One region of the Streptomyces sp. NBC_00247 genome, then DNA from elsewhere that is predicted to be linked to it. Evidence: predicted binding sites of a transcription regulator. Region 1 holds the regulator's gene; the other holds the start of a gene.
What was found. Region 1 encodes HspR, which represses chaperone genes until heat shock. Its sites were predicted from a motif close to TTGAGNNNNNNNNNCTCAA; they were not measured.
Positions count from the first base shown of each region.

Region 2: lon (endopeptidase La) is a predicted target of HspR. The motif match lies at 1,252-1,270, and genes of this name have one in related genera.

Region 1 covers NZ_CP108093.1:3,180,880-3,184,286, reverse strand. The annotation lists gene grpE (nucleotide exchange factor GrpE) at 1-446, shown strand, start outside; gene dnaJ (molecular chaperone DnaJ) at 621-1,814, shown strand; gene OHT52_RS13435 (heat shock protein transcriptional repressor HspR) at 1,816-2,262, shown strand; gene OHT52_RS13430 (helix-turn-helix transcriptional regulator) at 2,419-3,399, opposite strand.
Region 2 covers NZ_CP108093.1:1,988,583-1,991,989, forward strand. The annotation lists gene lon (endopeptidase La) at 1-1,229, opposite strand, end outside; gene OHT52_RS08065 (GNAT family N-acetyltransferase) at 1,662-2,192, opposite strand; gene OHT52_RS08070 (MerR family transcriptional regulator) at 2,723-3,058, shown strand.

The DNA.
Region 1 (3,407 bases):
TGCAGGCCGAGTACCAGAACTACCGTCGCCGCGTCGAGCGGGACCGGGTCACGGTCAAGGAGATCGCCTCGGCGAACCTCCTGACCGAGCTCCTCCCCGTCCTCGACGACGTCGGCCGGGCCCGCGAGCACGGCGAGCTCGTCGGCGGCTTCAAGTCGGTGGCCGACTCCCTGGAGTCGATCGTCACCAAGCTGGGTCTCCAGCAGTTCGGCGAGGAGGGCGAGCCCTTCGACCCGACGATCCACGAAGCCCTGATGCACAGCTACGCGCCGGACGTCACGGAGACGACCTGCGTGGCGATCCTGCAGCCGGGGTACCGCTTCGGCGAGCGCACCATCCGCCCCGCGCGGGTCGCCGTCGCGGAGCCGCAGCCGGGCGCCACGCCCGCGGCGGCCAAGGAAGAGCAGGCAGACGACGAGGAGAGCGGTGGACCTGAGGAGGTCTGACATCACGTCGGACCACTCGGTCGCACACCGACCGGCCGGGCGGCCGGCCCCAGGGCCGGCCGCCAGGGCCTTTCACAGGGACCGGTGCGGCCCGGGGAGCGACAGTGCTCCCCGTGAGCCGGACATGTCCCGCGCGAGAGGCCGACGGCCGATCGTCCGGAAGGAGGGACGTCGATGAGCACGAAGGACTTCGTCGAGAAGGACTACTACAAGGTCCTCGGCGTCCCGAAGGACGCCACCGACGCCGAGATCAAGAAGGCGTACCGGAAGCTCGCCCGCGAGTTCCACCCGGACGCCAACAAGGGTGACGCCAAGGCCGAGGAGCGCTTCAAGGAGATCTCCGAGGCGAACGACGTCCTCGGGGACGCCAAGCGGCGCAAGGAGTACGACGAGGCGCGCGCCCTCTTCGGCAACGGCGGGTTCCGGCCCGGTCCCGGTGCCGGAGGCGGTTTCCCCGGAGGTTTCGACCTGGGGGACCTCTTCGGAGGTACCCAGGGCGGCCCCGGAGGCCAGGGCGCCGGCGGATTCGGCGGCGGGGGAGGCCTCGGCGACGTGTTCGGCGGGCTCTTCAACCGCGGTGGCGGCGCCGGTACCCGCGTCCAGCCGCGCCGGGGCCAGGACATCGAGACCGAGGTGACGCTCAGCTTCACCGAGGCCGTCGACGGGGCCACGGTCCCGCTGCGGATGTCCAGCCAGGCGCCCTGCAAGGCGTGCTCCGGCACCGGCGACAAGAACGGCACCCCGCGGGTCTGCCCGACCTGTGTCGGTACGGGGCAGGTCTCGCGCGGCAGCGGTGGCGGGTTCTCGCTCACCGACCCGTGCGTGGACTGCAAGGGCCGCGGACTGATCGCCGAGAACCCCTGCGAGGTCTGCAAGGGGAGCGGACGCGCCAAGTCCGCCCGCACCATGCAGGTCCGCATCCCGGCGGGCGTCTCCGACGGGCAGCGCATCCGGCTGCGCGGCAAGGGCGGCCAGGGCGAGCGCGGCGGTCCGGCCGGCGACCTCTACGTCGCCGTCCACGTGGACGCGCACCCGGTCTTCGGCCGCAAGGGCGACAACCTCACCGTCACGGTGCCCGTCACCTTCCCGGAGGCGGCACTCGGCGGCGAGGTGAAGGTGCCCACCCTCGGTGGCCCTCCGGTCACCCTCAAGGTCCCCGCAGGTACCCCGAACGGGCGTACGATGCGCGCCCGTGGAAAGGGCGCCGTGCGCAAGGACGGCACCCGGGGCGACCTCCTCGTCACCGTGGAGGTCGCGGTGCCCACGGAGCTGGGCGACGAAGCCAGAGAAGCGCTGGAGGCCTACCGCAAGGCGACCGCGGCCCAGGACCCGCGGGCCGACCTGTTCCAGGCCGCGAAGGGAGCTTGAGATGGACGGCCGCCGACGTAACCCGTACGAACTGACCGATGAGACCCCGGTGTACGTGATTTCGATCGCGGCCCAGCTCTCGGGTCTGCACCCGCAGACGCTCCGTCAGTACGACCGCCTCGGTCTGGTCTCCCCGGACCGCACGGCCGGCCGTGGACGGCGTTACTCGGCCCGTGACATCGAACTGCTGCGCAATGTGCAGCAGTTGTCCCAGGACGAGGGCATCAACCTGGCCGGCATCAAGCGCATCATCGAGCTGGAGAACCAGGTCGCCGCGCTCCAGCAGCGCGTCGTCGAGCTCTCCGCCGCGGTGGACGGGGCGGCGGTCGCCATGCGGCAGGCCGAGGCCCAGGTGCACGCCTCGTACCGACGCGACCTCGTGCCGTACCAGGACGTGCAGCAGACCAGCGCGCTGGTCGTCTGGCGGCCGAAGCGGCCGAAGGACTGAGAGCGGGGGGACGGGCGCGTGCCGCCCGTCCCGCCCGTGGGCCCGTCACCGGTGATGCCGGTGGACGGGCCCTTTCCGTGTGCGGCGGCGCGTTCCGGGACGGCCCGCCCCTGGTGCGTCGGGCGGGGGCCCGCCCCGCCGGTGGCGCGCCGGGTGTCAGTCCTCGCTGAGGATTCCCGACTGGGCTATCAGGAAGCCGAGTTGGGCGCGGCTGCTGCTGCCGAGCGTGGCGGCGAGCTTCGCGATGTGCGCCCGGCAGGTCCGGACGTTCATCCCGAGCCGACGGGCGATCGAGTCGTCCACGTGTCCCTCGACGAGGAGGTGGGCGATGGAACGCTGGACGGCGCTGATCCCGTCCGGCGTGGGCTCGTACCGGATCTCCTCCAGCAGCGGGGTGGCGCGGGTCCAGAACTTCTCGAAGACCGACGCCAGGTACGCGACCAGCCCCGGATGGCGGAGTTCCAGGGCGACTTGGCGGTCGTCCTGGGCCGGGATGAAGGCGACCGAGCGGTCGAAGACGATGAGTCGCTCGATGAGTTCCTCGGACGTCCTGATCTCGACGTTCGCGTCGGCGATGCGTTCCGCGTAGGCCAGGGTGCTGGGGCTGTAGCGGACCGTGTGCTGGTACAACGTCCGCATGCGGATGCCTCGGTGGACGACGGAGAGGCCGCGCTCCAGGGCCTTTCCGAGCCGGTCCTCGTTCCTTCCGCCGCCGGGCTGGATGGTGAGGACCTCGGTGCGGCACTCCGCGGTGGCGACGTCGAGGGCGCCGTTGATCCGGTTCACGCCCTCCAGCACGGTGATGGCGTGGGTGGCCGGCGGTCCCTGCGCGCTGATGTCCATGAAAGGCTCGAAGGACTGGGCGAGCCGCACCGAGTGGCGCCTGCGTTCCTGTATCTCGCGCTCCAGGGGATTCACATGCTGTGCGAGCGCGGTGGAGGGCGGCACGGGGCGCAGCCAGTCCGGGTCGTCGGGGTCGGCGTGCAGCAGGGCGAACTCCATCAGGCACGGAGCCGGTTCGACCTCGTCGCGCGCGATCCGTCCGGAGCGGAGCGCGCCCGAGTAGAGACGTTTGCCGTCCTCACACAGTTCGGTGATCCCATGAGGATGTGTCGTTTTCGTGTCTCTTGTGATCATTTCTCCAC
Region 2 (3,407 bases), 1.2 Mb from region 1:
CCGACGTACGTACGCCGGTGGCCCCGGATCTCCGCCTCGTCCCGGACGCCGCCGAGCGCGACCCGGACGAACTTGCGCCCCATGGCGTGCGCGACGGACTCCCCGAGCGAGGTCTTTCCGACTCCAGGAGGCCCGACGAGAGCCAGCACCGCGCCCCCGCGCCGCCCGCCGACCACGCCGAGGCCCCGGTCGGCCCGGCGCTTGCGGACCGCGAGGTACTCGGTGATGCGTTCCTTCACGTCCCTGAGCCCGGCGTGTTCGGCGTCCAGGGTCGCCTGCGCGCCCGGGATGTCGTACGCGTCCTCGGTCCGCTCGTTCCAGGGCAGCTCCAGCACGGTGTCCAGCCAGGTCCTGATCCAGGACCCCTCGGGGCTCTGGTCGGAGGAGCGCTCCAGCTTCTCGACCTCCTTGAGCGCCGCCTCACGGACGTGCTCGGGCAGGTCGGCGGCCTCGACCCGGGTGCGGTAGTCGTCGGACTCGTCACCCGGGTCGCCGTTGAGCTCCGACAGTTCCTTGCGCACGGCGTCGAGCTGGCGCCGCAGCAGGAACTCGCGCTGCTGCTTGTCGACGCCCTCCTGGACGTCCTTCGCGATGGACTCGGCCACGTCCTGCTCGGCGAGGTGCTCGCCGAGCCACCGCACGGCGAGCTTCAGCCGGGCGACGGCGTCCGTGGTCTCCAGCAGCTCCACCTTCTGCGCGGTGGTCAGGAAAGGCGAGTAACCGGAGTTGTCGGCGAGCGCGGAGACGCCCTCGATCTGCTGCACCCGGTCGACGACCTGCCAGGCCCCCCGCTTCTTCAGCCAGGTGGTGGCGAGCGCCTTGTACTCCTTGACCAGCTCGGCGACGGCGCCCGGCAGCGGGTCGGGCACGTTCTCGTCGATCCGGGTCGCCTCCACCCAGAGGGCCCGCCCCGGACCGCTCGTACCGGCGCCGATCCGCACCCGCGAACGGGCCCGCACGATGGCCCCGGGGTCCCCGTCGGAGAGCCGCCCGATCTGCTCGACCGTACCGAGGACACCGGCCCCCGTGTATCTGCCGTCGATGCGCGGAACAAGGAGCACCTCGGGCTTGCTGCCCTCACCGGCGGCAGCCTGCGCGGCCTCCACGGCGGCGCGGGCCTCGCTGTCGGAAAGATCGAGAGGAACCACCATGCCCGGCAGCACGACTTCGTCGTCGAGCGGCAGCACAGGCAGGTCGAACGGGGTGGACGCCTTGGTCTCCGTAGCCATGATCTTCCCTTCGGCAGTCAAGTTGAGCTATGCACGCTCAATGCTTGTGAGCCGGGGAATGTTCCCCAAGGGATGTTCGCTGTGAGCGATCAGGGAGTCGTGGTCCGGTGAGGGTCGACGTGGCACGGAGATCACGGATGGGCCGACGAAGGTCTCGGGGACGGGGTCGTGCGTGCACGGCGTCGAGGAGCAACCCGCGTGGGGCCCGGGGCCGGATGCCGGCCACCACACCGCCCGCACGTCGTACGCGCCCCCGCGAACGACGCGAGGTCCGCCCCGTCCACCAGCGCCGCGCACATCGCGAACGCCGCATCGGTCCGCCAGTCCCCCACACCGCACCCCCGTGCGCGCACCCGCGAAGGCTTCGGTCATGCCGTGCACGTCCGGCCGAACCGGCGGAGGGCGCCCGTACCGCACCGGCGCACCCTGACGTCAGCCCGCCGGCGGTCGCAGGCCGAGCCACTGTTCGGCGCCCCAGGCGCGGAACCGCTCCACTTCTTCGAACCCCAGCTTCGCCGCGAGGCGCATCGAGCCGGTGTTGGCGGTCTGGGTGGCGAGCACCACCGGTTCGCCGGGAAGGGCGTCGCCGAACCAGTCGAGCACCGCCGCGCACGCCTCGGTGGCGTATCCGGACCCCCACGCCCTCGGCAGGAACAGGTAGCCGAGATCGACCTTTCCCACGGCAGCCGGGCGACGATGCTCCACGGCTCTTCTGAGCAGGATCTGGCCGATCATCGCCCCGTCGAGATCGACGACGAGACTCCCGGGCCACCCTTCGGGCACCGCCGCGAGCTCACGTTCCAGTTCGTCGCGCGGGCGGGGACCGCCGAGGTAGGTGTGCACCTCCGGCGACGACAGCAGTTCGACGAACATCGCACGGTCCCGGCCCTCGGGCTCGCGGAGTACGAGTCTCTCCGTCCTGATCGGAGCAGGCGGCCAGGTGATGGGTCCGAGTCCGGTCATGCCCCCACCCCACACCCGGGTCCGGCAGCGAGCAAGGCCCGCGGACCGGTCGCGATCCTCCGGTCCAGGCCGTCGGATCTGCCCACGACACCCCAGGACGAATATCTCTACGGACACAGCCAAGAAATCTACAGCAATGACTGTAGACATTGACGGTGTGGCTAGGCTCTCTCTCGTAGCTCAGAGAGAGCGCAGGGCCCGGCAGAGATGAACCGCCGGGCAGCGGTACGCGCAGGACGGCAGTACGCAGGTCGGCGCGTTGGTGGAGTCCCGGAGCCAGGACCAAAGCGTGCTGCAGAAGTCGGTGGGCGGGCACGCGGGGCCGGGTTCTGCGCCTTCGTGGATCATGGTGTGCGGGCGTGATCGTGGAGTGCGGCGACGGCTCGGACTGCGTAGTGGAGGCCGTTGCCGCGTTGCCGGCAGTCGAGGGCCGGCGCCGTACCCGAGCCGGCCGATGGTGCAGCAGTTCCTTCGGAGCCCTGGCGCGTACGGCACCAGGGCCCCTCCACGCGTTCCACGGAGAGGCGCACATGACAGCACAGGACTCGAACGGCCGTCTTGACGACGACGATTACCCCGCCTTCACCATGGGCCGGGCCGCCGCGCTGCTCGGCACCACCCAGGGTTTCCTCCGCTCCATCGGCGAAGCCCGCCTCATCACCCCCCTCCGTTCCGAGGGCGGGCACCGGCGTTACTCCCGCTACCAGTTGCGCGTTGCCTCACGGGCGCGGGAACTCGTCGACCAAGGCACCCCCGTCGAGGCCGCCTGTCGCATCGTCATCCTCGAAGACCAGCTCGAAGAAGCCCAGCGGATCAACGCCGAATACCGCGACGTCACCGCGTCACCGAAGCCGCCGCGGAACTGAGGCGTCCGCCCGTCCTCCGCCGACCGCGGACGCCGGGCGCCGCGGCGCCCTTCCGAAGGGTTGTCCCGCGATTCGTGGTGGATCGGTGCGCGGCGTCGGATGCGGTGCATCGCAAGGCGGAGGGGCGTCCGCGTACGGGATGCAGCGGGACGTTCCGACAACGCGGCGAGGTGCCGTAGCTGTCGTCGCGCACCCGCCAGGAATTGCGGGACAACCCTGAGCCGTCGACCGCGGCGATCATCGCCCCTTTTCGGGGCGCCCTCACGAGCGGCGGATACCCTCCGGAAGAGCTGCGTCCCCGGCGGAGCAATATCTGTGTTCGCGAGGCGAGTTTTAAGGACACCGCGCA